One region of the Streptomyces sp. TN58 genome, then DNA from elsewhere that is predicted to be linked to it. Evidence: riboswitches for the same ligand, from Rfam matches in the RefSeq annotation. Region 1 holds a riboswitch; the other holds the start of a gene.
What was found. A riboswitch is a leader RNA that binds a small molecule or an ion and turns the genes downstream of it on or off. The one in region 1 is predicted to bind ZMP and ZTP.
Positions count from the first base shown of each region.

Region 1 (13,507 bases):
CGCTCCTGGCACATGCTCTCCGACGCCCTGCACTCCTTCGGCGCGGAGCTGGACGAGCAGACCCTCAAGGTGGTCGCGCACGGCACCCTGACCCCGGCGCACGCCGTCTCCTTCTGCGGCTACGCCAAGATCGTCCGCCACACCTTCGGCATCGAGGCCATCCTGAAGGGCGACGCCTCCTGGCCCGCCCGGCTCCAGGACCGCGACCTGCTCTACTACCTCGCGGAGGCCTTCCGGGGCCGCCTGCTCAAGGAGCTCCCCGCGCAGAAGGAGCACGTCTCGCCCGCCCTGCGCCAGCACACCCACCGCTTCAAGTCGCTGCTCGTCCAGCTCGCCGAGATCTCCGTCGAGGTCGCCCAGACCGTCATCGCCGACGACGCCGACGGCCTGCCCGTACTGCCCGGCTGGTTCCTGATCGAGGCGGCCCGCGACATGCCGCGGCTGGTGGAGGCCCGCCGGTGAGCCGGAGCGCCAAGGCCCGGGCGAAGGCCGCGGCCAAGCCCGACCCGGCCGCCCAGGCCTTCGCCGAGGGCCTGGCCCTGGTCATGCGGAACCCGGCCCTCGGCGCCCTCGACGGGAAGGTCTGCCGCGAGTCCGGCTGCCCGCGGGCTCCGGCCGACGGGCTGGCCGCCGTCACCTCCAACGGCGTCGTCCACGTCCACCCCACCCGCCGGGCCGAACCCCGCGAGTGGGCGTGGGCCATCGCCCATGCCCTGCTCCACCTCGGCTTCGGCCACGTTCCGGCAGCCAAGGACGAGGACCGGCCCCAGCCGGACCGCTTCGACCTCGCCGCCCGCTGCACGGTCGTCAACCGCTTCCTGCTGACCTTCCCCGTCGGCCGCGCTCCGGACGAACTGCCCGCCGCCTACCCCGGCGGCGACGAGGACGAGCTCGCCCCCCGTTGGCGCCGCGACGGCATCCCGGCCGCCTACGACCACTGTGGCACGGCCGGCCGCCACCCCGACCAGGTCCTGGTCCCCTGGCGGACCTGGGACACCACCGTGCCCGACTGGCAGACCGGCTTCGCCGCCGCCCTGACCCGCAGTGTCTCCGCCGCCATGGACGTGGCCGGCGGCCGCCGCGACCGGACCACCGGCGAGCGGGTTGAGCAGCGCCCCTGGGACCGGGCCCTGAACTGGTTCGTGTCCTCCTACCCCCTCCTCGGCGGGCTCGCCGCCGGCCTGACGGTCGTCGCCGACGCCGAACTGGCCCGCGCCCAGAACATCTCCATCGCGGCCGTCAGCGCCGCCGCCGGAGAGATCTACGTCAACCCGCTGCGCAGCTTCGACGACGAGGAGTGGCGGTTCATCCTGGCCCACGAGATGCTCCACGCGGCCCTGCGCCACGGCGGGCGCCGCGGCGCCCGTGACCCGTACCTGCACAACGTCGCCGCCGACTACGTGGTCAACGACTGGCTGGTGGAGATGCGGATCGGGAGCATGCCCGAGGGGCTGCTGCACGACCCGTCGCTGCGCGGGCTGTCCGTCGAGGAGGTCTACGACCGGATCGCCACCGACCTGCGCCGGATGCGGCGCCTGGCCACCCTGCGGGGCAGAGGCGCCGGGGACATCCTGGGCGAGCCCCTCGCGCACGGCGCGGGGCGCCCCTACGCCGACCTCGACGAGTTCTACCGGCGCGGCCTCGTCCAGGGCTTCGACCTGCACGTACACGGCGGGCGGGGGCTGCTGCCCGCCGGGCTCGTCCAGGAGATCCGGGCCCTGGCCCACCCGCCGGTGCCGTGGGACGCCCGGCTCGCCCGCTGGTTCGACGAGTACGTGCCGAGGCCGCAGGCCGTACGCTCCTACGCCCGCCCGGCGCGCCGCCAGGCCTCCACCCCGGACATCCCGCGCGCGGGCCGGTACTTCCCGCCCGAGGAGACCGCCCGCTGCACCTTCGGCGTGGTCCTGGACACCTCCGGGTCGATGAACGCCGCCCTGCTCGGCAAGGCGCTGGGCGCGATCGCCTCGTACGCCGAGGCCCGCGACGTACCGGCGGCGCGCGTGGTGTTCTGCGACGCGGCGCCGTACGACGCGGGCTATGTGCCGCCGGCGGAGATCGCGGGCCGCGTACGGGTCCGCGGCCGCGGCGGCACCGTCCTCCAGCCGGGCGTCGACCTGCTCCACCGGGCCGACGACTTCCCACCGGCGGCTCCGCTGCTGGTGATCACGGACGGCTGGTGCGACACCCTCCGCATCCCCCGCGAGCACGCCTTCCTGATCCCCGAAGCCGCCACCCTCCCCTTCACCCCCAAAGGCCCGGTCTTCCGCCTGTCCTGACCCCCGCCCGTCACGGCGGTGCGGGACGCGTGGCCCGTCACGACGAAGCCCCCGCACCGCCGGACGGCGGGGCGGGGGCTTCGTACAGGAGCAGGCTCAGTCGAGGTAGTCGCGCAGGACCTGCGAGCGCGACGGGTGGCGCAGCTTCGACATGGTCTTCGACTCGATCTGGCGGATGCGCTCACGGGTCACCCCGTACACGCGGCCGATCTCGTCGAGGGTCTTCGGCTGGCCGTCGTTGAGGCCGTAGCGCATCGAGACGACGCCCGCCTCGCGCTCCGAGAGCGTGCCCAGGATCGACTGGAGCTGCTCCTGGAGGAACGTGAAGGACACGGCGTCCGCCGGCACGACCGCCTCGGAGTCCTCGATGAGGTCACCGAACTCGCTGTCGCCCTCCTCACCCAGCGGGGTGTGCAGGGAGATCGGCTCGCGGCCGTACTTCTGGACCTCGATGACCTTCTCGGGGGTCATGTCGAGTTCCTTGCCCAGCTCCTCCGGGGTGGGCTCGCGGCCCAGGTCCTGGAGCATCTGGCGCTGCACACGGGCGAGCTTGTTGATGATCTCGACCATGTGCACGGGGATGCGGATCGTGCGCGACTGGTCGGCCATGGCACGCGTGATCGCCTGCCGGATCCACCAGGTCGCGTACGTGGAGAACTTGAAGCCCTTGGTGTAGTCGAACTTCTCCACCGCGCGGATCAGGCCGACGTTGCCCTCCTGGATCAGGTCCAGGAAGAGCATGCCGCGGCCGGTGTAGCGCTTGGCGAGGGAGACCACGAGGCGGAGGTTGGCCTCCAGCAGGTGGTTCTTCGCACGGCGGCCGTCCTCAACGAGGATCTCCAGCTCGCGCTTGAACGCGGGCTTGTGGTCCTCCTCCTCTTCGAGCTTGTACTCCGAGAAGAGGCCGGCCTCGATGCGCTTGGCGAGCTCGACCTCCTGCTCGGCGTTGAGGAGCGGCACCTTGCCGATGAGCTTGAGGTAGTCCTTGACCGGGTCGGCGGTGGCACCGGCCACCATGACCGTCTGGGCCGGGGCGTCGTCCTCGTCGTCGTCGGACAGCACGAAGCCCTGGGCGCCGGCCTTGGGGGTCTCCTCCTCGGCCTCGTCGACGAGGTCCTCGGCCGCCCAGTCCTCGCCCTCGACGACCGGGGTCTCGCCCTCGTCGGCGTCCTTGGCACCGGTCTTCTTCGCCGCGGCGGTCTTCTTCACGGCGGTCTTCTTGGCGGCGGTCTTCTTGACCGTGCGCTTCTTCGGCTCGGCGGCGGCCTCGGCCGGCGCCGCCTCCGCAGCCGCGGCGGCGGCCGACGGAGCGGATATCGCCGAAGCCGTGGAGGTGACCGTGGTGGCCGCGGCGGTGGCGGCGGTCTTGCGGGCACCGATGGGGCGGGGCGCGGCGGCGGCCTTCTTGGCCACGGTGCGGGCGGGGGCGGCGGCAGCCTTGCGGGGCTTCTTGGCGGCAGCCTTGGTGGCGGGGGCCGCGCTGACGTGAAGGGCGACACCCTCCTCGTCGAGGACCTGGTTCAGGCTGCGCAGGACCCGCTTCCACTGGTCCACCGGGATGCGGCCGGCCTCGAAGGCCTGGCGCACGTCGTCACCGTTGATGTGACCCTGCTCGCGGCCGCGCTCGACGAGCGCTACCAGGGCCTCGGATTCGGCGATCTCCGGAGGGAACGTACGGGACGGGCTGAGCGACACAAGGAGCCTCTCGTTGCGAACAGATAAGGAGGTGGGCGGGACATCATCGCGCGAACTCGGGAAACAGACCCGAGGGGGGTCTGTATTCCGGGCCGCGCGAGGACACCTGTCGGTTCATCGCATGCCCGAGTCGATTCGTTACGCGCTGAATTGAGTGACCTGCGCCACGCTGCCGCCGGGCAACCGGAAACGGCGTGGACCCGTCCGCCCCCGGCGTCAGCCCGATTTGCGGGCTTCGATGAGGAAACGTGCGGTATGTGCGACGAACGGTCCGTCGCGCTCGATCCGTTCGTGCAGCTCGCGCAGCCGGTCCCGGTACTGCCCGACCGTGAAGCCGGGCACCATCCAGATCACCTTCCGCAGGAAGTAGATCACCGCCCCGATGTCGTGGAACTCCGTCCGCAGCCGCTCGGAACGCAGGTCCAGCACTTCGAGACCCGCCTTCGTGGCGTCCGCGACCGCGTCGTCCGGGTGCCGTGCCCGCCTGACCTCCTCCGGCTGGGGTCCGAGGAAGAACTCGACGAGTTCGAAGACGCTCGCCGGGCCGACCTGCTGGGAGAGGTATGTGCCGCCCGGCGTCAGCACCCGGGCGATCTCGTCCCACCAGATGGCCACCGGGTGCCGGCTGGTCACCAGCTCGAAGGCCTCGTCGCCGAAGGGCAGGGGCGGCTCGTCGGAGTCGGCGACCACCACCGCGCCCAGCGGGTGCAGCAGTCTCGTCGCCCGCTCGACGTTGGGCGGCCACGACTCCGTGGCCACCGTCAGGCGCGGCAGGGGGCCGGACCCCGCCAGGACCTCGCCGCCGCCGGTCTGGATGTCCAGGGCGGACCGGACCCGGGCCAGGCGCTCGGCCATCAGGCGCTGGTAGCCCCAGGAAGGACGCTGCTCGGTGGCGCGGCCGTCGAGCCAGGAGAAGTCCCAGCCGTCCACGGAGACGGACTCGGCCTCGGCGACAAGATGGTCGAAAGTACGCGTCATGTACCGATCGTCGCAGGTCGGCCGCCGGGCGACCACCGGTTTGGTCGACTACAGTGGTCGGCGGGCCGTGACTGGCGTTCGGGTGGATCACCACCGGGGAGCGGCCCGGCGTACCTCAGGACCTCCCGTACGCCGACTGCCGCGCGCCTGGGCGAACCGCGATCCGCAGCGACGTTCAGGAGACCCCGTGACGACTGCCCAGCCTGCCCCCGCCGCCGGCACCGCCCAGCTGATGGACGGCACCGCCCTCGCCCGCCGCATCTCCGAGCAGACCGCCGCCCTCGCGGCGAAGATCACCGAGCGCACCGGCACGGCGCCCTGCCTCGCGACCGTGCTGGTCGGCGAGGACCCCGCCTCCGTCACCTACGTCCGGATGAAGCAGAACCGCTGCGCCAAGGCCGGGATCACCTCCCGCCATGTCGAGCTGCCGGCCTCGACCACGACCGAGGAGCTGGTCGCGGCGATCACGGCGCTCTCCGAGGACCCGGAGATCAGCGGCATCCTGCTCCAGCATCCCGTCCCGCACCACATCGACGAGCGCGCCGCCTTCGAGGCCATCGCCCCCGGCAAGGACGTGGACGGGGTCACCATGCACTCGTTCGCGGCCATGGGCTTCGGCCTGCCCGGCTTCGTCTCCTGCACGCCGGGCGGCATCATGCGCCTGCTCGCCGAGTACGACGTGGACCTGACCGGCAAGCACGCCGTCGTCGTCGGCCGCAGTGCGATCCTGGGCAAGCCGGCCGGGATGCTGCTGCTGGAGCAGAACGCCACCGTCACCTACTGCCACTCCCGCACCCGCGACCTCTCCTCCGTCGTGCGCCAGGCGGACGTGCTGGTCGCCGCCGTCGGCAAGGCCGAGTTCATCCGGGGTGAGGACATCAAGCCGGGCGCGGTGGTCCTGGACGCCGGCTACAACGAGGGCAACGTCGGCGACGTCCACTTCGAGTCGGCGGCGGCCCGGGCCTCGCTGATCACGCCCGTGCCGGGCGGGGTCGGCCCGATGACCATCGCCGTCCTGCTGGAGCAGACCGTACGGGCCGCCGCCGCGCAGGCCGGGCTGGACCTCGCTGACCTCTGAGTCGTCTGCCCGTCGGCCCGTCGGCCCGTCTGCCCGCTCACCCGCCCCGGACTCCGGTCCGGGGCGGTGCGCTTCCCGGCTCAGCCACCGGTCCGGCCCGCACCCGGGCTCACCGGGCCTGTCCGACGGGGTCGGCGGGGCCGACCGGATCGCCCGCCGCGCCGGTGGGGGCGGCTCCGGCTCCCGTGCCCCCGGCTCCCGTGCCCGTGGCAGCCGTGCCTGCGGCACCCGTGCTCCCGGTCGGGGCCTTCGCGCCGGGGGCCGGGTCCAGTCCGGCGACGGCCCGCTCCGCCGCCGTGAGCGGCGGCGCCTTCAGCGCGCCCCGGTCGGAGGCGCGCGCCACGTGCCACACCACCGACGGGCGGAGCCAGTGGGTGGGCTCGGTGCTCATGGTGAGGACGTTGAACAGGGCGGCGGTGAGCGCCTCGTCCGTGGTGGCCCCCGTCATCAGCCGGTTGACGTAGCCGTTGAGCAGGCCGGTGCCGGCCCGCGGCTTCATCCCGGTGGCGCCCGGGTACAGGATGTCCTGCGACGTGGCGAGCTCCCACGCGGTGGCGACCTGCGGGGCGATCGCGCGCTGGGCCTCCCGGCCGATCCCCGGATGGGCCAGGCCCTTCGCCCGCAGCAGGTCGCGTACGGCCAGCAGGCCCTGCGCGGCGACGGTCATGCCCTGCCCGTACAGCGGGTTGAAGGTGGCGACGGAGTCGCCGACGGCGAAGAAGCCGTCGGGCAGCTCGGCCTTCTCGAAGTAGACGCGGCGGTTGGCGGTGCCCTGGGTGACGGCGACGTCCGTCAGCGGCCTGCGGTGCTCCAGGAGCTCGCCGACGATCGGGTCGCGCACGGACTTGGCGAACGGGATGAACGCGTCGGGGTCGCCGGTCGGCTGGCCGCCGCGGGTGCCGGACAGGGTTGCCTGCCACCGGCCGTTCTCGATGGGCACGATCGTCGCGGTCTGGCCGGGCACGCGCACCCGTGGGTCGGACTGCACGTTGACGATGGGGAAGCCCATCTCGTGCGCGCCGGCCGGGGCCTCGAAGATCCGGGTGGCGTAGACGAGGCCGGAGTCCACCCCGGCCTGCCGGATGCCGCTCACTCCGAGCGCCTGGAGCCAGGTCCGGGCACGCGATCCGCGGCCGCTCGCGTCGACCACGAGATCGGCCGTCACCAGCCGGTCCCGCTCCTCGGGGGTGTCGACCCGGACGCCGGTGATCCGGGCCGCCGTGCCCTCCAGGCCCCGGACGCGGCTCTGCTGGAGCGTGGTGACCCCGTCGAGGGCGGTGACCCGGGCGCGGACCACCGAGTCGAGGAGGTCGCGGCTGCAGGAGATGTTGAACTGCTTCTCGCCGCAGCGCGGGATCCAGCCCTGGGCGGTCTTGGTGACCAGGTCGGTGGGCAGGCTGCGGCGGATGGCGCCCGCCTTCGTCCAGTCGCCCGTGATGCCGGGCAGGATCCCCTCGATGGCCCGGGCGCCGCCCGACCACAGCAGGTGGGTGTGCCGGGCCTGCGGGAGTCCGCGGCGCGGCGCCGGACCCTCGGGCAGCGGGTCGGCGTCGATGACGGTGACCGTGGCGTGCTCGGCGAGGACAGCGGCCGCCAGGAGGCCGGCCAGGCTGCCGCCTATGACGACGGCGTGGCGGGGCGGGGAGGACTGGTTCATCGTGGCGTGCTCTCTGTCAGGGCCGTGCTGAGGGCATCGGCGGGGGAATGCGGCGACTGGCTGGTGCTGGTCACGCGTGGCACGGGGCCTCCCCAGCCGAGTGAGGACTCGATGCGCTCGACCGCCCCGGGCCGGCGCAGCTCCCGGGGCGACGGCAGGCGGCGGCGCAGGACGCCGCCGGGCGGTGACGAGGTGGTGTGGAAGCCCCTCTTCCGGCCGGTGCCGCGGCATTGCGCGCGGTCGGCGCAGGCGCCCCGATCATGGTGTTTCTCCCCAGGTGCCCGAGCCCCCGGTGCCGGAGCCTTCGGCGGCGGCCCCGTGCCCCGGCGCCCCGCCCTGCGTGCCCGGGAGCCCGAGCTGCCCCTCGCGCGCGAGGAGGTCGTCCAGGTGGTCGGCCAGCGACTTCCACCCCTGGGGCGACAGCCGCCCGGCGCGCGTGACGATGCTCCGTACGTCGTGCGCGCGCAGCACGGCCAGCATCGGATTCTCCTGCTCCCGTACCACGCACTCCAGTTCGCCCTCGATCAGCGCGAGCGCCGTGGCGAGTGCCTCGGTGTCGTCGGCGAGCAGGAAACCGCCGTCGACGCCGTAGAAGCGCTGGATCCCGGCGGCCGCGGCGAGGTTCGGCATGCCCTCGCCCTGGGCCAGGCGGGTCAGCGACTGCCCCGACGCGTCGAAGGACCGGGCGATGGCCGTGAGCGAATGGGCCTGGCCGTCCTCCCGAGGCCTGGTGCGCCGCAGGTGGGCGAACCGCTGGTGCACCTGCTCCTTCAGGGGGAGCCGGGGCGGCCTGCCGTCGAGGGTCTGCCGGACGGCCTGCAGCGAGAGGCCGGTCAGGTACGAGAGGTGCTCCAGGTCCTCCCGGCCGTCGGAGACGGTGGTGGCGGACAGGGCGAGGGCGCGTTCCACCGCGCTCTTGCAGTCGGCCAGCAGGAAGCCGGCGTAGACGCCGAAGAACCGCTGCACTCCGGCCGCGTGCCCCAGCCGCGGCATCCCGGTGCCCGCGTTGAGCGGGCCGAGGGAGGCGCCGGGGGCGCCGAAGTCGTGGGCGATGGCGGCGAGCGGCCATTCCCGGCCGTGTTTGTCGAGGCGGGTCGCGCGCAGCAGTCGGAACCGCTGGTGCACCCGCCGTTCCAGCGGCACGCCGGCGGCCGTGCCCGCCACCACCGGTGGGATCCGCCGGGGTTCGACGCCGGACAGGTGGCTCAGCCGCTCCACCGCCAGCACCTCCGCCGGGTCCCGGCCGCACCGCTCCGCGAGTGCCCCGACGCGCCGCCAGATCGCGGCGAGGTCGGGTCGGGCGGCGGCTCGCACCGGCTGAATCTCCATATGTCGACAAGGCGTTCGAGTGGATCGGCTGCGTGCAGCCTAGCCCCCCGCCCCCGGCCGAACCACGGGAACCCCCAATGTTTCCTGACGTCCACCTCAAGAACCGTTGGCATGACCCCGGAGGTAATCGACCCCCGCGGGGGCGCCCGGCACAGTGGGGGCGTCGGGTTCCGGGGCCGCGCACTCGGCTCCGGGCCCGGCTCCCACCCGGCCGTTCGACCTCGACGGAGGCTGATCCCCCATGTCCGCGACCCTGCTCGCCGGCTTCGCCCGTACCACCGTCCCGCAGCTCGCCCTGCGCCGCTTCCTCGCCCTCGACGCCGTCGTCACCACCGGCAACGGCCTCGCCTACGTCGCCTTCTCCGCCCCGCTCGGCCGGCTGCTCGGGGTGGGTGCCGGGCTGCTCCTGGCCCTCGGCGTCCTGCTGGTGCTCTACGGCGCCGCCGTCGGCCTGCTGGCCTCGCGCGGCCGGCCCCCGGTGCTCGCGGTGAAGGCGGTCGTCGAGACCAACTACGCCTGGGCCGCGCTGAGCCTGGTGGCCCTCGTCGTGTGGTTCTCGCCGACCCTCGCCGGGACCGTGTGGATCCCGGCGCAGGCCCTCACCGTCGCCGGCTTCGCCGTGCTCCAGCAGCTCGCCCTGCGCTCAGTCGCCGAGTGAACGCAGGTACTTCACCGTCGCCGGATCGGCCGGGAGCATCGTCTCGATGGCCAGCTCGGCGACGGTCACGTCCATCGGCGTGTTGAAGGTCGCGATGGACGAGACGAAGGAGAGCACGTGGCCGTCGTGCTCGATGACCAGCGGGAGCGCGAGGTACGGGACCGGCTCGCGCGGTACCCCGGCGGCGCGTTCGGCCACCGGATAGGCGGACACCTCCTCGTACAGCGCCCGGAGCGGCTCGGAGCGGGCCAGCGCGATCTGGCGTTCCATCTGGGCGAGCAGGTGGCCCCGCCACTCCGCGAGGTTGCGGATCCTCGGGGCCAGGCCCTCGGGGTGCAGGGTGATCCGCATCGCGTTCAGCGGCGGCGTCAGCAGGTGCGCCGGCAGGCCGTCGAGCAGCATCACGATGCCCCGGTTGGCGGCGACGACGTCGTACGTGGCGTCCACCACCAGCGCGGGATAGGGCTCGTAGCCGGTCAGCAGCCGTTCGATGCCCTCGCGCAGGGCTTCCATCGACGGGTCGTCCAGCGCCGTCTGTGCATAACGCGGAGCGTAACCCGCCGCCAGCAGGAGGGAGTTGCGCTCGCGCATCGGGACGTCGAGGTGGTCCGCGAGCCGGAGCACCATCTCCTCGCTCGGCCGGGACCGCCCCGTCTCGATGAAGCTGATGTGCCGGGACGAGGAGTCGGCGCGTCCGGCCAGTTCCAGCTGGCTGATCCCGCGCCGCTGCCGCCAGGTGCGCAGCAGGGCGCCGACCGCGGGTGTCGAGGTGGTCATGGCTTCGACGGTAGCCGAGCCCGCCGGGCCGGGACCCCTGGGCCGTGTCTGCCTCGCCGTGATCACCCGACATCGAAGAGGTTGCGCAGGCCGAGGCGGTAGCGCCACAGGTCGTGCCGTTTGGCGGCCTCCATCTCCGGTGCCCGGTACATCGCCCGGACCGTGCACCGCGGGGCCGTCGAACCGTCGCGGTCCAGCAGGCTGTTGACGGCTGCGCGGGCCGAGGCGTTGGCGCCCTCCATCGTCGCGAGGTCGATGTCGACGGCGACGTAGTCCCCGCTGAGGAAGAAGTTCGGGACGCGTGTGCCCGCGCTCGGCCGGTTGGCGAGGGTGCCGACGGGGTGGATCAGCAGCTCGTCCTGGTTGGTGGGGTGCGGGGTGCCGAGGCCGTCCACGCCGGGGTCCAGGAACCACGAGTGCAGCTTCGCATCCGACAGCAGCACCTTGCCGGTGTCGTTGAGGGAGGCCTTCAGCTGGGCCCACACCTCGCGCGCCACCTCGTCGCGGGTGCACTGCTTGGCCGTCTTCCCGTACAGGATCCCCGGCTTGTCCCACTCGGAGATGTCCACCGACAGGCAGTCGACCGCGGCTCCGTCGCCGTAGTCGGCGGGGAAGTCCCGCGACGGCCAGTGCTCGGCCTGCTGGATGGCCGTCAACGACCAGGGCGAGTCGATGCAGTTGAGGTGGCCGTGCACCAGCGGGGCCCGTTCGGTCAGATAGAACTGGATGCCGGTCATCCAGTCCGTCTGGAGCCTGTCGCAGCGCCCCAGCATCGGGTCGGCGGCCCGCAGGCCCGCGCTCCAGGTGCGCCGGGCGTGCTCGACGGGCAGTGCGCTGACGTAGTGGTCGGCGGTCACGGTGTGCCGGGCGCCGTCGGGGCCCTCGACCGCGACCCCGCTGACCCGGCCGCCCCCGTACTGCACCTCCCGTACGGTCCAGCCGATCCTGAACTCAACGCCCAGGGAGCGCAGACGGGCCTCCCACGGGTCGATCCACGCCTCGTTGGTCGGCAGGTTGAGGATCCGGTCCGGCGGGCCGTCCGCCCCGCGGCCCAGCAGGTTGAAGACGAAGGCCTCGCCGAGGGTGCCGACCGTGCGGGTGGAGGCCTCCTCCGCCTTGGTCGCCACGATGTTGCGGGTGATGCCGACGGCCAGGATGCGCTGGTACTCGTTCGACATCCGCCCGGCCCGGGTGAACTCCCACCACGGGGTGTGCTCCCAGACCTCGGTCCGCCGCTCGTCGCAGCTGGTCAGGAAGACCAGTACGCGGTCGACGAAGTACGCCGTCTCGTGCAGCGGCAGCCGGAACAGGGTCTGCAGGATCCCGGACAGGGCGCGCCGCACCTCGTCGGGTGTCAGGGGGGCGGGGGAGTGGCCGGGCCAGGGGATCGGTCCGCGCAGGTCCTCGCGGCCGCCGGCGCGGGCGAACATCATCTCCGGCGGGGCCACCAGGTTGTCCCACACGCCGTTCGCGTTGCCGGGGAAGGGGATGCGCCGCATGGTGTCGGGCAGGTTGTGGTAAATGCCCGGGATGAAGCGGAAGCCGTGCTCCGCCGGCAGTGGTCTGCGGCCGCCGCGTGCGCTGCCCGGCACGTCCATGCTGCGGGCCTTGCCGCCGAGCGCCCGGCGTTCGTACACGGTGACGGCGTAGCCGCGCTCGGCGAGCTCGTGCGCCGCGGTCATCCCGGCCACCCCGCCGCCGAGTACGGCCACGCGCCGGCCGTTCGGCGCGGGGAGTGCGGCGGAATGGGCGGGCGCTGCGGCCGCCGCCGGAGCCGCCAGGCCGGCCAGGGCCTGGGCCGACAGGGCGGCGGCGCCCGTGCCCGCGATGAACGTACGCCTGGAACTGCCGGTGCCGGCCATGGCGGATGCCCCCTCGTTACCGCTGGTAACAGTGCGTTCGGCGCAGGAGCCTAAGGGGCGGCCGCCAGAGGCGGAAGGTGCAGAAGTACCCGAGCGCACTATGGCGCGAAAGGTTCGATCCGCCGTGCACTGTGGGAACCTTGACCACACGTCACGGGGAAAAGGAGCCGGTGCATGCCGAGTGAACCGCTGTCGCAGAAGGAGATCGAGGACCGGCTCAGGGAACTACCCGGCTGGGCCTTCGAGGACGACCGGATCATCCGTACCTACCGACTGGGCACGCATTTCGCGGCGAGCGCCCTGGTCGCCCACATCGCCTCCGTCCAGGAGGAGTTGAACCACCACTCGGACCTGACGCTCGGCTACAACACGGTGCGGCTCTCCGTGAACAGCCACGACGCCGGAGGCGTGGTCACGGAGACCGACTTCGCCCTCGCCGAGCGCGTGGAATCCCTCGCCCCCGCCCACGGTGCGACCTGATGGCCACCCGGACGGCGACCGCGAAACCCCTGCTCGACTACGACGCGGAAGCCGCCTTCTACGACGCCACCCGCGGCGGCATACCGCGCGCCGAGGCCGCCGCCGCGGCCGTCCTCAGCCTCCTCCCGCCCGAGGCTGCCACCCTTCTCGACCTCGGCTGCGGCACGGGCATCGTCACCGCCCGGCTCACGCGCCCCGGACTGCGCGTCCTGGGCGCCGACGCATCCCGCGGCATGGCCGCCGCGGCGCTGCGCCGCGGCGTCCCCGTGGCCCTCGCCGAAGCCGCCCGGCTGCCCGTGCGCTCGGGCTCGCTGGACGCGGTGAGCGCGGTGTGGCTGCTGCACCTGCTGCGGGAGCCGGGACTGGTGCCCGCGGTGATCGCCGAGGCCGCCCGGGTGCTGCGGCCCGGCGGGGTCCTCGTCACCACCGTGGACAAGGACTCCGCGCACGACGTCGGCAGCGACATCGACGCGGTGTTCGCCGCGCACCTCGCCCCGACCCCCTCGGACGCCTCCGGGGAGGTCGAGGCCCACGCCTCCCGGGCGGGCCTGCGCCCCGGCGGCGAGGCCCGCTTCACCGGCCACGGCCAGGGCCGCACCCCGCGCGGCTCCGCCGAGGCACTGCTCGCGGGGCGCTACGGCTCCCGCATCTCCCCGCGCGGCATCACCGCGCAGGAGCTGGCGGCCCGGCTGGAACTGCTGCCCGACCAGGACACCC
Region 1 covers NZ_CP018870.1:6,213,128-6,226,634, forward strand. Annotated here, with positions in the region: gene BSL84_RS28000 (ATP-binding protein) at 1-462, shown strand, start outside; gene BSL84_RS28005 (DUF2201 family putative metallopeptidase) at 459-2,276, shown strand; gene BSL84_RS28010 (RNA polymerase sigma factor) at 2,373-3,971, opposite strand; gene BSL84_RS28015 (methyltransferase domain-containing protein) at 4,188-4,949, opposite strand; ZMP/ZTP riboswitch at 5,007-5,109, shown strand; gene BSL84_RS28020 (bifunctional 5,10-methylenetetrahydrofolate dehydrogenase/5,10-methenyltetrahydrofolate cyclohydrolase) at 5,182-6,027, shown strand; gene BSL84_RS28025 (NAD(P)/FAD-dependent oxidoreductase) at 6,137-7,684, opposite strand; gene BSL84_RS28030 (hypothetical protein) at 7,943-9,013, opposite strand; gene BSL84_RS28035 (hypothetical protein) at 9,255-9,671, shown strand; gene BSL84_RS28040 (helix-turn-helix domain-containing protein) at 9,657-10,448, opposite strand; gene BSL84_RS28045 (hydroxysqualene dehydroxylase) at 10,511-12,310, opposite strand; gene BSL84_RS28050 (4a-hydroxytetrahydrobiopterin dehydratase) at 12,485-12,790, shown strand; gene BSL84_RS28055 (class I SAM-dependent methyltransferase) at 12,820-13,507, shown strand, end outside.

Region 2 (17,879 bases), 1.7 Mb from region 1:
GGTCCGGGGGCAGAGCCCCCGCAACTCAGCCTCGCCGGCGTTCGAGGCGCGGGGGTCCGGGGGCAGAGCCCCCGCAACTCAGCCTCGCCGGCGTTTGAGGCGCGGGGGTCCGGGGGCAGAGCCCCCGGCAGCGGCGCCGCGGGGTTACGACAGCGGCAGGCCCGGGGCCGGGAAGGCTGCCATCAGGTCCCGCACCTCCGCACGGATCAGCTTCAGCGGGGTTTCGTCCTGCTTCGCGGCGGCCTCGACCGCGCGCGCGATCCAGTCCGCGACCACCGGCATGTGCTCCACCGACAGCCCCCGCGACGTCAGCGACGGCGTACCGATCCGCACCCCCGAGGGATCGAACGGCTTGCGCGGGTCGAACGGCACCGTGTTGTAGTTCACGACGATCCCCGCCCGGTCCATCGCCTTGGCCGCGACCTTGCCCGGCACCTCCTTGCCCGTCAGGTCGATCAGGATCAGGTGGTTGTCCGTACCGCCCGACACCAGGTCGAAGCCGCGCTCCAGCAGGGCCGCGGCCAGCGCCTTGGCGTTGGCCACGACCGCGTGCGCGTAGCGGACGAAGGACGGCTGCGCCGCCTCGTGCAGCGCGACCGCGATGCCGGCCGTCGTCTGGTTGTGCGGACCGCCCTGCAGGCCGGGGAAGACCGCCTTGTCGATCGCCTTCGCGTGCTCCTCGCGGCACATCAGCATCGCGCCGCGCGGACCGCGCAGGGTCTTGTGGGTCGTGGTGGAGACGACGTCCACGTGGTCTGCCGGGGACGGGTGCGCGCCGCCCGCGATCAGGCCGGCGATGTGGGCGACGTCCGCGACCAGGACCGAGCCCGCCTCGCGAGCGATCTCCGCGAAGGCGGCGAAGTCGATGGTCCTGGGCAGGGCCGTGCCGCCGCAGAAGATCACCTTGGGCCGCTCGGCGAGGGCCAGCTCGCGCACGGCGTCGTAGTCGATCAGCCCGGTGTCGGCGCGGACGCCGTACTGCACGCCGCGGAACCACGAGCCCGTCGCCGAGACGCCCCAGCCGTGCGTCAGGTGGCCGCCCATCGGCAGCGCCATGCCCATGACGGTGTCGCCGGGCTTCGCGAAGGCCAGGTACACGGCCAGGTTGGCCGGGGAGCCCGAGTACGGCTGCACGTTGGCGTGGTCCACGCCGAACAGGCCCTTGGCCCGCTCGATCGCCAGGGCCTCCACCCGGTCGATGTTCTGCTGGCCCTCGTAGTAGCGGCGGCCGGGGTAGCCCTCGCTGTACTTGTTCTGCAGCACGGTGCCGGAGGCTTCGAGGACGGCGGCGGAGACGTAGTTCTCACTGGGGATCAGGCGCAGGGTCTCCGCCTGGAGGACTTCCTCCGCGGCGATGTGGGAAGCCAGTTCGGGGTCGGTCGCGGACAGGGCGGGATGGCGGCTCGCGGACATGGCGGGCTCCTCCGGGGTCGATGTGATCGGTACCCCGCGAGGCCCAGGCGAGCGGCCCTGTATGCGGTCGAGCGCGCACGACTCCCCCGGAGTTGGTTCTCCGTACGCCAGTCGCCGTGCGTATCGAACACCCTAGATGAGCGAGTCCGCGATGTGGCCCGCGGGGAGGTTTCCTCGCCCGGGATACGAGCGACGATAAGAGGGTGACGCCACCCTCGTCACCGCTGCACCGCTTCACCGCTGCACCGCTTCACCGCTTCACCGCTTCACCGGCCAGACGGACGATCGGAGACCCCGTGTCGACAACAGCTGATGCCATCCGCTCCGCCGACGCGCACAGCGCGCACAACTACCACCCGCTGCCGGTGGTCGTCGCGTCCGCGGAAGGCGCGTGGATGACCGATGTGGAGGGCCGCAGATACCTCGACATGCTCGCCGGTTACTCCGCGCTCAACTTCGGGCACGGCAACCGCCGTCTGATCGACGCCGCGCGCGCCCAGCTGGAGCGGGTGACCCTCACCTCGCGCGCCTTCCACCACGACCGCTTCGCCGACTTCTGCGCCGAACTCGCGGCACTGTGCGGCAAGGAGATGGTGCTGCCCATGAACACGGGCGCGGAGGCGGTGGAGACGGCCGTGAAGACGGCCCGCAAGTGGGGCTACGAGGTCAAGGGCGTCCCGGACGGCCACGCCAAGATCGTGGTGGCCGCCGACAACTTCCACGGGCGGACCACGACCGTCGTCTCCTTCTCGACGGACCACGACGCCCGCGACCACTTCGGCCCGTACACGCCCGGCTTCGAGATCGTCCCGTACGGGGACCTCACCGCGCTGTCCCACGCCGTCACGGAGAACACCGTGGCCGTGCTGCTGGAGCCGATCCAGGGCGAGGCCGGGGTGCTGGTCCCGCCCGCCGGGTACCTGCGCGGCGTACGGGAGCTGACCCGCGAGCGGAACGTGCTCTTCATGGCCGACGAGATCCAGTCGGGGCTCGGCCGGACCGGGAAAACCTTCGCCTGCGAGCACGAGGGGGTCGTACCGGACGTCTACATCCTCGGCAAGGCGCTCGGCGGCGGCGTCGTGCCGGTGTCGGCGGTGGTCGCCGACCGGGACGTGCTGGGGGTGTTCGGGCCCGGCCAGCACGGGTCGACCTTCGGCGGGAACCCGCTCGCGTGCGCCGTCGCGCTGGAGGTGATCGCGATGCTGCGGACCGGCGAGTTCCAGCAGCGGGCCACCGAACTGGGCGACCACCTCCACCGTGAGCTGGGCATGCTCGTCGGCGGGGGCGCCGTGACCGCCGTGCGCGGCCGCGGGCTGTGGGCGGGCGTCGACATCGACCCCTCCCGCGGCACGGGCCGGGAGATCTCCGAGAAGATGATGGAGCGGGGCGTGCTCGTGAAGGACACCCACGGGTCGACGATCCGCGTCGCCCCGCCGCTGGTGATCACCAAGGAGGACCTGGACTGGGGCCTGGAGCAGCTCCGGTCGGTGCTGTCGGCGTAGCGGTCCGTCAGGCGGTCCTCAGAGGATGACGTGGGGCAGGAAACGGGCGTACTCGTCCGTGACCGGCCCCGCCGACTCGCGGATCCCGAGCCCCGCCGCCTCGTCCTCGACGACCCACGCGCCGAGCACCACCCGGTTGCCGTCGAAGTCGGGCAGCGGGGCCAACCCCTGGAAGCAGTACCGCTCCCCTGGCTCCGGCACGAACGGCACGCCGTCCGGGCCTGGCTCGTGCAGGGTGACGCCGGCGCCCTCACGGCCGAGTAGCGGCTTGGCCACGTAGCCGGCCGAACCGGGCTCCGCGAGCTCGCGCGGCCCGTCGAGATAGGCGGGCAGCAGGTTCGGGTGTTCCGGGAAGAGCTCCCACAGGATCGCGAGCAGCGCCTTGTTGGAGAGCAGCATCTTCCACATCGGCTCGATCCAGCAGGTGGTGCCGGAACCGCCGCCGTGGTCGTAGGTGCCGAGGACCTGCGGGCCGAACTCGTCCGTGGCCAGCCACTCCCACGGGTAGAGCTTGAAGCAGCTGCGGATGAAGCGGAGCTTGTCGTCGACGAACCGGCCGGACAGGCTGTCCCAGCCGATCTGCTCGACGGACAGGGCGTGGGTCTCCAGGCCGGCCTGGTCGGCGGTCTCCTGGAGGTAGGCGACCGTCATCAGGTCCTCGCCGAGCTCGTCGGTCTCGGAGTGCGCGAAGTGCAGCGGGCCGGGCGCCAGCAGCTCCGCCTGGCGGCGCCAGGCGTCGACGAGGCGCTCGTGAAGGGAGTTCCACTGGTCGGCGCCGGGGAACCGCTCCTCCATCCAGAACCACTGCGGGCTGGCCGCCTCCACCAGGGAGGTCGGGGTGTCCGCGTTGTACTCCAGCATCTTGGCCGGGCTGCCGCTGCCGTCGTAGCGCAGGTCGAAGCGGCCGTAGAGGGAGGGCTGTTCGGCGCGGCGGCGCCACGACTCGGTGATCAGCGCGGCCAGCTTGGGGTCGGTGATGCCGAGGTCGGCGAAGCGGTCGTGCTCGACGATGTGCGCGGCCGCGGCCAGGCACATGGCGTGCAGTTCCTCGACGACGTTCTCCAGCGCCTCGACCTCCGGCAGGGAGAAGGAGTAGTAGGCGCTCTCGTCCCAGTAGGGGCGCAGCGAGTCGTCCGGGTAGCGGGTGAGGGGGTAGATCAGCCCCTGCTCCTCGACCGTCTTCTGCCAGCCGGGTCGGGGCTCGATGGTGTGCCGCTGCATCGTGCGATCAGCCGCCGCTGGAGCTGGAGTGGCCGCCGATGCCGCCGCGGGTGACGGCGGACTTGTCGAAGCTGCCGCCGGTGACCTTGCCGTTGCTGACGACGCCGCCGTAGTAGTACGCGCCGGTACCGCCGGTCCTGCACTCCTTGCTGTTCAGGTGCTCCAGCGTGGAGCGCGACGCGCACCGGCGGTCCGGTTCGTCGCTGCTCCCGCAGGCCACGAGGGTGGCCGCGAGCAGGCCCATGCCTCCGAGGGCGACGGCGCCCGAGCGCATTCGGCGCTGGTTGGTGCTGCTGATGTCCATGTCTGCTGCTCCCCCTGAGGCCTGGCGTGCTCCCGACAGACTAGAACGCGGTCCCCCGACGATGGAATCCGGCCGCCGTGAGATCCGTGACCTAGAGTCAGTTCGTGCTGATTGGGATGATTTGCGCCCTGGGCGCGGCGGTGTGCTTCGGCACGGCGTCCGTACTGCAGGCCGTCGCGACGCGGGCGGTGGAGCCGGGCAGCGGGTCCGGGGTGGACGCGGCGCTGTTCCTGCGGGCGGCACGGCAGTGGCGCTACGTGCTGGGCCTCGGCCTGGACGCGGCCGGATTCGTACTGCAGATCATCGCGCTGCGGCACGTGCCGATCTACGTGGTCGGGGCCGCGCTGGCGGCCAGTCTCGCGGTGACGGCGGTGGTCGCCTCACGGCTGATGGCGGTCCGGCTGTCCACGGCGGAGTGGTGCGCGGTGGGCGTGGTGTGCGCGGGGCTGCTGATGCTGGGGCTCTCCGCGGGGGAGGAGGGCACCGGCACCGGCTCTCTCGCGCTGAAACTGGGGCTGCTGGCGGTGGCGGCGCTGGTGCTGCTGGCCGGGGCGGTCGCGGGCGGGCTGCCGGACGGGCCGCGAGCCCTGGTCCTGGGCCTGGGGTCGGGCACGGGCTTCGGCGTGGTCGAGGTCTCGGTGCGGCTGATCGACTCGCCGTGGGACTTCGCGAACCCGGCCCTGTACGCGCTCCTGCTGGGCGGCGCGGCGGGGTTCCTGCTGCTCACCTCGGCGCTGGCGCGCGGCTCGGTGACGGTGGCGACGGCCGGCCTGGTGCTCGGCGAGACCGTCGGTCCGGCGGTGGTGGGCGTGGTCTGGCTCGGCGACCGCACCCGGGAGGGCCTGACGTGGCTGGCGGTGACGGGCTTCGCCGTCGCCGTCGCCGGCTCCCTGGCCCTGTCCCGCTTCGGCGAACCGAAACAGCCACCGGCCCCAGCGCCACCACCTGGCTGAGCGGAGCCGAGTTTCCCGCCTGCCGCGCCGCTGCGGGGCTCCGCCCCGAACCCCGCGCCTCAAACGCCGGCGAGGCTGGATTCGCCGGCCGTCCGGCGATTTTTCCAGCCCCGCCGGCGTTTGAGGCGCGGGGGTTCCGGGGGCAGAGCACCCGCAGCGGCGCGGCACCGGGTCCGGGCAGAGCCCGGGATTCTCCAGCCCCGCCGGCGTTTGAGGCGCGGGGGTTCCGGGGGCGGAGCACCCGCAGCGGCGCGGCACCGGGTCCGGGCAGAGCCCGGGATTCTCCAGCCCCGCCGGCGTTTGAGGCGTGGGAGTGCGGCGGGGCACCCGAAGGGTCAGGGCAGGGCGGCGGCGAGCGCCGCAAGGGTCGGCGACCAGGCGCTGTCCGACGGCGTCCCGTAGCCGACGACCAGCGCGTCCCGCGGCGCGACCTCCGCCTGCGGGTGGCGGAAGGCGCCGAGGCCGTGCAGGGCCAGGTCCTGCCAGGCCGCCGACTGCAGGACCGACCGCTCCGTGCCCGCCGGAAGGTCCAGCACCGCGTGCAGGCCCGCCGCGATCCCCGAGACCCCCGCCACCCGGCCGGCCACCGCCGCCACCAGCTCGTCGCGGCGCCGCCGGTAGCGCAGCCGCATCCCGCGCACGTGCCGGTCGTACGCTCCGGACTCGATGAACTCCGCCAGCGTCAGCTGGTCCAGGGCGCTGGAGGCCCAGTCCGTGTACCCCTTCTGCGCGACCACCTCCTCCACCAGCCCCGGCGGGAGCACCATCCAGCCGATCCGCAGCCCCGGGGCGAGGGACTTGCTGGCCGTGCCGAGGTAGGCGACCCGGTCCGGGTCCAGGCCCTGGAGGGCGCCGACCGGCTGCCGGTCGTAGCGGAACTCGCCGTCGTAGTCGTCCTCCAGGATCAGCCCGCCGGTGGTCCTGGCCCAGTCGACCGCCGCCGCCCGGCGGGCCGGGGTCAGGGCGGCGCCGGTCGGGAACTGGTGGGCCGGGGTCAGCAGGACCGCACCCGCCGCCGCCGTCAGCTCGCCCGTCCGGGCCCCCTCACTGTCCACCCCGAGCGGTCTGGTCCGCAGCCCCGCCCGCACCAGCTCGTCCCGGTGGAAGTCCAGCCCGTACCCCTCCACGGCGACCTCCCGCACCCGCCGCGCCCGCAGCACCGCCGCGAGCAGCTTCAGCCCGTGCAGGAAACCGGCGCACAGCACGATCCGGTCCGGGTCCGCGTACACCCCGCGCGCCCGCGCCAGGTATCCGGCGAGCGCGCGCCGCAGCTCGACGCGGCCGCGCCCGTCGGTCGCGTAGCCGAACGCCTCGTTCGGGGCGGCGGTCAGCGCCCGCCGGGCCGCCGACAGCCAGGCCGCACGCGGGAAGCCGCCCAGGTCCGGGGTGCCGGGGACCAGGCTGTACGCGGGCCCGCCGCGGGCGGGGCGCCGTACGGGGGCCGCTGCCGCGGGCCGGCGCGGGCGGGCCCGTTCGGCGACCCGGGTCCCGGAGCCCTGGCGGGCCGTGAGCCAGCCCTCCGCGACGAGTTCGGCGTACGCCTCGGCGACGGTGTTCCGCGCGATGCCCAGGTCGGCCGCGAGGGTCCGGGAGGACGGCAGCCGGGTGCCGGCCGCCAGCCGCCCGCTGCGCGCGGCCTCCCGCAGCGCCTCGGTGAGCCCGGCCCGCAGACCGCGCCCGGCGGAGAGGTCCAGATGCAGGTCGGCTCCGAAAGTGGCCCAAGGATCCTTCATGGATTTGGACCATACCGGCGGGCCGCCCCACTCCTAGTGTGGATCACATGACAACCACCGCCGAGAACCGGCAGACCCACTCCCACAGCCACGACCACGCCCCCGAGCACACCCCGCGCATGCACATGGCGAAGCTCGCGCCCGAGGTCTACAAGGCCGTCCTGGCCCTGGAGATCGCCTCCAAGAAGGGCCTGGAGCCGTCCCTGGTCGAGCTCGTCAAGATCCGGGCCTCCCAGGTCAACCACTGCGCCTTCTGCCTGGACATGCACACCAAGGACGCGATCGCCGCGGGCGAGAGCGTCGAGCGGATCGTGCAGCTGGCTGCCTGGGAGGAGTCGCGGCACTTCTACACCGAGAAGGAGCTCGCCGCGATCGAGTTCACCGAGGCCGTCACCGTCCTGACCGACGGCTTCGTGCCCGACGAGGTGTACGCGAAGGCCGCGGCGCACTTCGAGGAGCGCGAGCTGGCCCAGCTGATCGCCGTCATCGCGACGATCAACGTGTGGAACCGCATCGGTGTCACCACGCGCATGGTGCCGGGCCACTACAAGCCGGGCATGTACAAGAGCTGACCGGACCGGAGGCCCGGCCGGGAGGCCGGGCCGGGCCGGCAGCCGGCCCCTCAGCCGGTCAGCCCGTCAGCCGGTCGGCCGGAACGCCGCCAGCGCCGCCGCGTGGTGGTCCTGGGTGGCCTGCCAGTCGGCGACCGGGCCCGCCGTCAGCACCGCCCACTTGCCGCCGTCCGCGGCGACGAAGACCCGTTCGACCCCGCGCCGCACCCCGCGCGACTCCTCGCTGTCGTACTGGTAGACGAGCTCCGCCGCGTCGGAGCTTCCCGGCACCGGGCCGACGCTGATCTCCTCGTACCCGCGGGTGCCGCCCCGCAGGTAGGTGGAGGCCTGCTGGACCGCCTTGAGCGGGGTGAGCTCCGGCTCCGACACCCGGAACACCTGGATCAGCGCGCTCCGGTCCGCCGAGCGGTAGAAGACCCCCTCCTTGATCTCCTCGCGCACCCAGCCCGCCGGAACGGCGATGGTGAAGCCCGCCGGGTCCTGCTTGGTCTCGTGGGCTCCGGCGCCGGGCCCGGTGCCCGTGGGGCTCGGGGTGGGCGTCCGGGACGGTCCTGCGCCGGTGGACTGGCCGGCGGTGGGCGTGCCCGTGGCTGTGGCTGTGCCGTCGCCGGACTCCGTGGGAGCCCCCGAGGTCACCGTCCCGTTCTTCTCCCCCGCGTGGTCGGCGTCGCCGGTGTCCCGGGCCACGAACCACACGGCGGCCGCGCCGATCGCCACGGACGCGACCGCGATGCCCGCCGTCGCCGGGGTCACCCACCGGCCGCGCGGCCTGTCGGCGGGCCCGGGGCCGGGCGGCGGGGGCACGGCTGGCGGCCCGTACGGCGCCGTGGGCACGGTCGGCGCCGTGGGCGCGTTCGGCGGCTGCGGCGGACGCGGCGGCAGGCCGGGGACGGTGCCAGGCGGAGGCCCTGCCTGAGGCCCGGCCGGGGGCACCGCCGCAGGCCCGGCCGGGCCCTTGTCGACCACCCAGCGCTGTGCCTGCGCGTCCCAGCGGCGCGGGCCGGTCGGCGGCTGTGCCGGAGCCACTGATCAGCCTCCCAGCGCGCCGAGCAGGCTGCCCAGGGCAGCGGCCGCGCTCACCGTCTCCACCAGCGGGGCCCACCGCTCCAGCGCCGCGCGGAGCCGGCCCACCAGGCCGGGCCTGATCGTCTCCGCGCCCTCCAGTTGCTCGGCCACCCCGTCCAGTTCGGCGTCGAGCGCGGTCCGGTCGGCGCCCCGGGGCGCCTCCCGTACGAGCGCCTCGCGCAGCGAGAGCACCGCCTCCAGCAGCTCCGCCGCGCCGGGTGCGGCCGCTCCCGTACCACCCTGCTGGACGGTGTTCGTGTTGTGCGAACCGCCGACGCTGACCGCGCTGCCGTGGATGTTGCCGAACCGCACGGTGGGCTCCTGCGCTCCCCCGTCACCTGTGGCCATGACTCCCCCTGTGTGTGCTGTTGTGGTTGCCGGTGCCGCCGACGCTGATCGAGCTGTTGCTCACGTCCCCGAAGTGCGCGTTGATGTGGACGTCGGCCTGGCGTGCGAAGGCCTCGGTGTACCAGCCGTTCTCGTCGAGGACGACGGTGATGCCGGCGACGATCCGGTCCTGAACGGTTTTCAGATACCGGTCGAGGTCCATGAGGTGGAACAGCGAGCCGTTGTCCTGCGCGGCGAGTTCGCGCACCGAGGCGCGCGGCCCCTCGGGGCGGGCGCCGCCGTGGCCGCCGGAGGCGATCCGCCACCAGCTCGCGACGCCACGGCCCAGGGTGACCAGGGACGCCGTGAACGAGCCGGGCGTGTCCCGCAGGGCCCAGACCGCCTTCCCGAAGCGGCTGTTGTTGAGGTAGCGGTGGGCGTCCGCGTCCGCGTTGTGGAAGGCGACGTGGACGGGCAGCAGCACGTGCGGAGCCACCTCCACCATCATCATCCCGCCCTGCGTGTGGACCCGTACGAACACGGTGACGACCAGGTTCTCGTCCCAGCCGCCGACGCGGACGCGCAGGAAGTACCGGCGGCGTTCGCCGCCCTCCTCGACGGCGGCCGCCCGGTGCGCCTCGAAGTCGGCCCGCAGCTGCGGGCCTTCGTCGCGGTGGTCCAGGCCGCCGCCCGGCAGGAACACGCAGCTGTCGACGACCAGCTCGCGCAGGCGGTCCAGTACGGCGGCCTCGGCCTGCGGCGAGCCGTGCGGCGAGGGCACCCGCAGCCGGTCCAGCAGGGGCACGATGCCCTCGATGATGCGGGCGTTGGTGAGCGGCTGCGGTCGGCGGCCCGGTTCGAGGTCCTCGCGGGGGCGCAGTTCGAAGGACACCTGCCAGGGGCGGTACGGATCGCCGGCCCCGACGAACGGGTCGTTGATGTCGTACAGGACCATCGGCGAGTGCTGCTCGTGGAGGATGCGCTGCCGTACGCGGGCGAACCGTACGCCCTGCTCCGCTTCCGCCGGGTCGGCGGACCGGTGGGCGTACCGCTCCCGGTTGAGGTCGGTGGCGATGGTGCGGGCGACCTGGCCGCGCTGGAGTCCGACGAGGGCGACGACCCCGGCGAAGACCGCCGGGATCCATCCGATGACGAAGCCGGCCGCCGGGCCGCCGAGGCCCTGGGAGAAGAGCAGCGCGCCGAGTCCGACGGGACCTGCGTCCTCGTCGCCGAAGGCGCCGAGAAGGGCCAGCCAGATCCCGAGGACGAGGACCACGATGACGGCCAGGTTCCACCAGGCGTAGATCCGCACCACGAGGGCCAGCAGGCGCGGCAGCAGTCCGGAGCGGGCCCTGAGCCAGCCGGCGAGGCTCAGCAGCAGGAACGGCAGGAGCACCACGGCGAGGGCGCCCCCGGTCAGAAGCGACCCCGCGAACCAGGCGCCGAGTATGCCGAGCGCCCAGCCGAGTTCGGCGCGGCGGGCGCGCAGGGCGTGGGCGAGGACGCGCGAGGCGTCGAAGCCGTAGGAGGGCGCGACGATGCGCTCCTCGTGGACGTACAGCTCCTCGATGACGCGGTCGCGGTACCCGGCGTCGAGGTAGGTGCCGGCGCACAGGAAGCGGCCGGCCTCGCTGACCGCCGGGTCGACAGGCGGACGGCCACCCGGGGGGTCGTGCTGCGGGTCGCCTGCGGGCTGACGGGGAATCGGGCTCTCGGTCACCGACCGACCTTAGATTTCCCTTACACCTTGCGACAGGCGCAATCACGCCAAAGCGCCCCGGCCTGTGAGGACCGGGGCGCTTCGGTTGGTGCGGTCCGCCGAGGTGGCGGGGGTGTCCGCGCTCCTCGGGGAGGAGCGACGGGTCAGATCAGGCCGAGCTCGCGGACGGCGTCGCGCTCCTCCGACAGCTCCTGGACGGAGGCGTCGATGCGGGCACGGGAGAACTCGTTGACGTCCAGGCCCTGGACGATCTCGTACTTGCCGTCCTTGCAGGTGACGGGGAAGGAGGAGATCAGGCCCTCCGGGACGCCGTAGGAGCCGTCCGACGGGATGCCCATCGAGGTCCAGTCGCCCTCGGCGGTGCCGTTGACCCAGGTGTGCACGTGGTCGATGGCGGCGTTGGCGGCCGAGGCGGCGGAGGACGCGCCACGGGCGTCGATGATCGCGGCGCCGCGCTTGGCGACGGTCGGGATGAAGGTGTCGGCGAGCCACGCCTGGTCGTTCACGACCTCGGCGGCGTTCTTGCCACCGATCTCCGCGTGGAAGATGTCCGGGTACTGGGTCGCCGAGTGGTTGCCCCAGATCGTCAGGCGCTTGATGTCGGAGACGGCGGCACCGGTCTTGGCGGCCAGCTGCGAGATCGCGCGGTTGTGGTCCAGGCGGGTCATCGCGGTGAAGCGCTCGGCCGGTACGTCCGGGGCGGCGGCCTGCGCGATGAGCGCGTTGGTGTTGGCCGGGTTGCCCACGACCAGGACCTTGATGTCGTCCGCGGCGTGGGCGTTGATGGCCTGGCCCTGCGGCTTGAAGATGCCGCCGTTGGCGGCGAGCAGGTCGCCGCGCTCCATGCCCTTGGTGCGCGGGCGCGCGCCCACGAGCAGCGCGACGTTGGCGCCCTCGAAGCCCTTGTTCGGGTCGTCGAAGATGTCGATGCCGGCGAGCAGCGGGAAGGCGCAGTCGTCGAGCTCCATGGCGGTGCCCTCGGCGGCCTTCATGCCCTGGGGGATCTCCAGGAGGCGCAGCTTGACCGGCACGTCGGCGCCGAGCAGGTGACCGGACGCGATACGGAAGAGCAGCGCGTAGCCGATCTGGCCGGCGGCGCCGGTGACGGTGACATTCACAGGAGTGCGGGTCATGGCCTTCTCCGTTAGACAGCTGGCGGTGGGGCGTCCCTGCCCCATGTGCTGGAGGACGCCGCTCCCCTGTAAATCTTGACGTGAAGAGACATCCGCGATCAGGCTATCCGACCCGGGCGCGGCCCAACCCCCGGGTCCCTGTGGTGCGTGGCACACGCACCCCGGCGTTTCGAAGGCGCAGCCGCTTCCCGGACCTCCGTTCGACCGGCTGGAATCCGCCCCGACCGGCGCGTTCAGCGCACGGTGAAGCGGACCGCGCTCTCCAGGAACGGGATCTCCAGCCACGGCTTGGGCTCCATCACCAGCGCGAGCAGCGTGATCGCCACGCCCAGCACCCCGTAGGTGATCATGTCGGTGAAGCGGGAGCGGACCGCGAGCATCCCCACGGAGGGCAGCACGCGCCGCAGCACCGACGCCGCGATCAGGGCCACGCCGATCACCAGGCATCCGACCCGGGCCTGCCCCAGCGCCGTGGTGAGCAGGCCCACCGCGGTCGCGGCGAGCACGCTGAGCATCGGCCACTGGCGGGCGGGCGTGGACACGGCGCCCGGAACGGCGCGGCCGCTGCCCTCGGGGCGGGCCGTGTCGCGCGTGACGGACGGGAAGCGGCGGGACTTGGCGGCGCCGCTCCCGTTCACGTGCCCGGCGCCCGGTTCAGCCCGCACGGCCGGTCCGCTCCGCCGCCTCTACGACGTTGACGAGCAGCTGGGCACGGGTCATGGGGCCGACACCGCCCGGGTTCGGCGAGATCCACGCCGCGACCTCGGCGACGCCCGGGTGCACGTCGCCGACGATCTTCCCGGCCTCGTCGCGGCTGACGCCCACGTCGAGCACGGCCGCGCCGGGCTTCACGTCCTCGGGCTTGACCAGGTGCGGCACTCCGGCCGCGGCGACGATGATGTCCGCCTGGCGCAGCAGCCCGGAGAGGTCGCGCGTACCGGTGTGGCACAGCGTCACGGTGGCGTTCTCGGACTTGCGGGTCAGCAGCAGGCCGATGGACCGCCCGACGGTGATTCCGCGGCCGAGCACGACGACGTGCGCCCCGTTGATCTCGACGCCGTGGTGGCGCAGCAGTTCGACGATCCCGTACGGGGTGCAGGGCAGCGGGCCCGGCTCGTTCAGCACGAGGCGGCCCAGGGAGGTGGGATGCAGGCCGTCGGCGTCCTTCAGCGGGTCCATCAGCTCCAGGACCCGGTTGGTGTCGATGCCCTTGGGGAGCGGGAGTTGGACGATGTAGCCCGTGCACCGCGGGTTGGCGTTGAGCTCCCGCACGACCTCCTCGATGTCCTCCTGGGAGGCGGTCGCGGGCAGTTCGCGCTGGATGGACGCGATGCCGACCTCGGCGCAGTCCTTGTGCTTGCCGTTGACGTACCAGCGGCTGCCCGGGTCGTCGCCGACCAGCAGGGTGCCGAGGCCGGGGGTGGTGCCCCGGGCCTTCAGGGCCGCCACACGGGCGGTCAGTTCGGACTTGATCGCGGCCGCGGTGGCCTTGCCATCGAGAATCTGGGCGGTCATGCCTCCATCCTCCCGGATGAGGTGGCCGTGGTTCCAGTCAAGGCGCTCGCGGGACCTCAGGGTTCATTGCACTTGCACAACAAGTGACCGCCCGTAGGCCAACCGGCTGGACAATGGCTCACCGGTCCGACGACGATGAAACGACTGATGTGCCGCGGGCAGTGCCGGGGGGCGGACCGCACCGTGCAGGATTCCTCCGTGCTCATGGCCGTGCGTCCCCGCATTTCCACGGAGGAACACCCCAGATGAGTTTCGGCGACCCGCACAACCCGTACGGACAGCAGCCCCCGCAGGGCCAGCCCGGTTACGGCTACCCGCAGCAGGCACCGCAGGGCATCCCGCCGCAGGGCGGCTACGCCTACCCGCAGCAGGCGCCGCAGGGCTACCCCGGCGGCCCCGCGGGCTACCCGGGCGGTCCCGGCGGCTACCCGGGCCCCCACATGGAGATGCCCGGCGGCGTGAAGGCGGCCCGCGTCATCCTCTTCATCCTCGGCGGCCTCCAGGTGCTCGGCACGCTGCTCGCCCTCGTGGGCGGCGCCCTGTTCGCCGCCGCCTTCTCCGACTCCGGCGACTCCTACGGCAGCAGCACGGACGAGGCCGTCGCCCTCGGCGGGGCCGTCATCTTCGTCATCGTGGCGGTGGGCCTGGCCTTCTCCCTGTGGGCCATCCTCACGGCCGCCAAGCTCGGCAAGGGCCGCGGCGGGGTCCGCGTCTCCGGCATCGTCTACGGCTCGCTGCTCGCCCTCTTCAGCGGCCTGGGCCTGCTCGTCAACCTGGCCGCGATGGGCGGGAGCGGCACGCCGGTCGGCGGCATGATCCTCTCCACGCTGCTCAACGGGCTCATGACCGGACTGGGCATCTGGGTCATCGTCGGCCTCGCCAAGGCGGGCGACTACTTCCGACGCCCGCAGTACTGAACCGGCTGCCGTACGCGCACGGCGAAGGCCGCGACCCGCAGTGCGGGTCGCGGCCTTCGCCGTGCGGGAGCCGTGGCTCAGTGGAAGAAGTGCCGCGTGCCGGTGAAGTACATCGTCACGCCGGCCTTCCGCGCGGCCTCGACGACCTGCTCGTCACGTACCGAACCACCCGGCTGGACCACGGCCTTGACGCCCGCTGCCGTCAGGATCTCCAGCCCGTCCGCGAAGGGGAAGAAGGCGTCCGAGGCGGCGTACGAGCCCTGCGCGCGCTCGGCGCCGGCCCGCTCGACGGCCAGCTTCGCCGAGTCGACACGGTTGACCTGGCCCATGCCGACGCCGACCGAGGCGCCGTCCTTGGCGAGCAGGATGGCGTTCGACTTGACGGCCCGGCAGGCCCGCCACGCGAAGGCCAGCTCCGCGAGCTCGGCCGGGGACAGGGCCTCGCCGGCCGCCAGGGTCCAGTTGGCCGGGTCGTCGCCCTCGGCCTGGAAGAGGTCCGAGTGCTGGAGGAGCGCGCCGCCCGAGACGGGCTTCAGGTCACCCGGCTGGTGCGGGGTGCCGTCGACCTTCAGGACGCGGATGTTCTTCTTCTTCGCCAGGACCTCCACCGCGCCGTCCTCGTAGCCGGGGGCCGCGATGACCTCGGTGAAGATCTCCGCCACCTGCTCGGCGAGCTCGACGGTCACCGGACGGTTGACGGCGATGACACCGCCGAACGCCGACAGCGGGTCGCAGGCGTGCGCCTTGCGGTGGGCGGCGGCGACGTCCGCGCCGACGGCGATGCCGCACGGGTTGGCGTGCTTGATGATCGCCACGCACGGCTCTTCGTGGTCGTAGGCGGCGCGGCGCGCGGCCTCGGTGTCCACGTAGTTGTTGAAGGACATCTCCTTGCCGTGCAGCTGCTCGGCGTTGGCGATCCCGCCCGGCTGCCCGTCCGTGTAGAGGGCGGCGGCCTGGTGCGGGTTCTCGCCGTAGCGCAGGGTGGACTTGCGCTCCCAGGCGCCGGCGAGGAACTCGGGCAGCGCGCCCTCCTCGCCCTCCGGGGCGTAGGCGTTCGTGAACCAGGAGGCGACGGCCACGTCGTAGGCGGCGGTGTGCTGGAAGGCCTCGGCCGCCAGCCGCTTGCGCGCGGTGAGGTCGAAGCCGCCGCCCTGGGCCGCGGCGATGACGTCGGCGTAGCGCGCGGGGCTGGTGACCACGGAGACCGACGGGTGGTTCTTGGCCGCGGCGCGGACCATCGAGGGCCCGCCGATGTCGATCTGCTCGACGCACTCGTCGGCGGTGGCACCCGACTGGACGGTGGCCTGGAACGGGTACAGGTTGACGACGACGAGGTCGAAGGGCTCCACGCCCAGCTCTGCGAGCTGGTTGCGGTGGTCCTCCAGGCGCAGGTCGGCCAGGATGCCGGCGTGCACGCGCGGGTGCAGGGTCTTGACGCGGCCGTCCAGGCACTCGGGGAAGCCGGTCAGCTCCTCGACCTTGGTGACGGGCACACCGGCGGCGGCGATCTTCGAGGCGGTGGAGCCGGTGGAGACGAGCGCGACGCCCGCCGCGTGCAGGCCGCGGGCCAGCTCTTCCAGTCCCGTCTTGTCGTAGACGCTGATCAGCGCGCGCCGGATCGGCCGCCGGGTCGTGGTCGGGTCGTTGCTCGCTGCGGTCTCTGCGGCGGTCACTGGATTGTTACCTTTCGTCCCTCAATGCGGTAGCCGTGCCGGGCCAGGCGCCCCACGACATCGACGAGCAGCTTGCGCTCGACTTCCTTGATGCGCTCGTGCAGAGCGGCTTCGTCGTCCTCGTCCCGGACCTCGACCACACCCTGGGCGATGATCGGACCGGTGTCCACGCCGCTGTCCACGAAGTGGACCGTGCAGCCGGTGACCTTCGCGCCGTACGCGAGCGCGTCCCGTACGCCGTGCGCGCCGGGGAAGGCGGGGAGGAGGGCGGGGTGGGTGTTGACGAAGCGGCCGCCGAAGCGGTCGATGAACTCCTTGCCCACGATCTTCATGAAACCGGCCGACACGACGAGGTCCGGCGCGTACGCGTCGGTCGCCTCGGTGAGGGCGGCGTCCCACTCGACCCGGCTCGCGTAGTCCTTCACCGGGCAGACGAAGGTGGGGATCCCGGCCTTCTCCGCCCGCTCCAGGCCGGCGATGTTCGCGCGGTCGGCCCCCACGGCGACGACTTCGGCACCGAAGCCCTCGGATCCGCCGGGGTGGGCGTCGATGGCGTCGAGGAGGGCCTGGAGGTTGGTGCCGGACCCTGAGACCAGCACGACCAGGCGGGAGGCGGCCATGGGAGGCCCTTTCTCGCGAATTGCGGTGTTCGTCTTTGTGTGGTCATACGAAACTTCGGGGTACCGATATACGGGGAACCATACGAAGCCGCCGACCGCCTGCAACGATACCGGCACACCGGACGGCCCCCGAGGGACGGGGGGACGGGCGGGCGGTAGCGTCTGGCCTACAAGCCGCAAACTGGCCTGCCTCGCCTCGATGTCCTCGCGACGTCCACGACACAGGGGAAGTAACACACCCGATGCCGGACCGCCGTCAGCCCGACTCCCCCACCGACGACAACCCCTTCGCGGCCCCGCCGGAAGGCCGGCCCGACCAGCCGTGGCAGCCGCGCGGCGGCGGTGACGGCGGCAACGGTGACGGGAACGGCCCCGGGGAATCGGGCGGGCAGCGGGGCCCGGCACGCTGGGACCCGACCGACCCGATCCAGCGCCGCGCCCGGTACGCGCTGCTGGCGGGCATGTGGGGCTTCTTCTTCGGGATCTTCGGGATCCCCTCGGTCGGCCTGCTGCTGGGCGCGCTCGCCCTGTACTGGGGGATCAGCGCGCTGCGCGGCAAGCCGGCGGCGGCCACCGGCGAGCCGGGTGCCCCGACGGGCCTGGACGCCCTCGGCCCGGCGGCCCGCCCCCAGCGCACGGCGGCGGTGAGCGGCCTGGTCACCGCCTCGCTGGCGATCCTGCTGGCGATGAGCTCGTACGCCTTGCAGCTCGCCTACAAGGACTTCTACGTGTGCCGCGACGACGCCCTCACCAAGTCGGCGGAACTCCAGTGCAACACCCTCCTGCCGGACAACGTCATCGGCGAAGTCCTGAAGGTCCGCCAGTAGCCCCGCCGCCCTATCCAGCCCCGCCGGCGTTCGCTCTTTCAGCCCCGCCGGCGTTTGAGGCGCGGGGGTCCGGGGGCAGCGCCCCCGCAACGGCGCCGCACCGTCACCCGGACGGCTTCCGCCGGGGAAGCACCCGCACCCCGACCACGGACGGCACCGACGGAGCCACGGGCTCAACGGACACAACGGGCGGGGCAACCGGGGCCGGCCCCAGATCCAGCCCCGCCACCACGGTCACCGCCCGCCGCGCGGGCGCAGGCGCAGGCCCCGGCCCAACCGGCGGAGCCACCGGCACGATCTCCGGCACCAGCCCACCCGACGCCCTCCGCATCAGCTCCCACCGAAGCTCCCGCACCCCGCTGTCGTGCCACCCGTCCCCCGGGA
Region 2 covers NZ_CP018870.1:4,485,580-4,503,458, reverse strand. Annotated here, with positions in the region: gene glyA (serine hydroxymethyltransferase) at 145-1,413, opposite strand; ZMP/ZTP riboswitch at 1,448-1,538, opposite strand; gene rocD (ornithine--oxo-acid transaminase) at 1,710-2,915, shown strand; gene BSL84_RS20535 (glutathionylspermidine synthase family protein) at 2,934-4,136, opposite strand; gene BSL84_RS20530 (hypothetical protein) at 4,144-4,440, opposite strand; gene BSL84_RS20525 (hypothetical protein) at 4,545-5,393, shown strand; gene BSL84_RS20520 (PLP-dependent aminotransferase family protein) at 5,729-7,126, opposite strand; gene BSL84_RS20515 (carboxymuconolactone decarboxylase family protein) at 7,174-7,698, shown strand; gene BSL84_RS20510 (serine/arginine repetitive matrix protein 2) at 7,765-8,532, opposite strand; gene BSL84_RS20505 (hypothetical protein) at 8,728-9,111, opposite strand; gene BSL84_RS20500 (hypothetical protein) at 9,098-10,810, opposite strand; gene BSL84_RS20495 (malate dehydrogenase) at 10,954-11,943, opposite strand; gene BSL84_RS20490 (DUF3017 domain-containing protein) at 12,177-12,608, opposite strand; gene BSL84_RS20485 (bifunctional methylenetetrahydrofolate dehydrogenase/methenyltetrahydrofolate cyclohydrolase) at 12,598-13,458, opposite strand; gene BSL84_RS20480 (hypothetical protein) at 13,704-14,375, shown strand; gene purH (bifunctional phosphoribosylaminoimidazolecarboxamide formyltransferase/IMP cyclohydrolase) at 14,453-16,048, opposite strand; gene purN (phosphoribosylglycinamide formyltransferase) at 16,045-16,668, opposite strand; gene BSL84_RS20465 (hypothetical protein) at 16,911-17,495, shown strand; gene BSL84_RS20460 (DUF6350 family protein) at 17,599-17,879, opposite strand, start outside.
Region 2: it holds a riboswitch for ZMP and ZTP, as region 1 does, so the genes downstream of both, glyA (serine hydroxymethyltransferase) here and BSL84_RS28020 (bifunctional 5,10-methylenetetrahydrofolate dehydrogenase/5,10-methenyltetrahydrofolate cyclohydrolase) in region 1, are expected to answer to the same signal.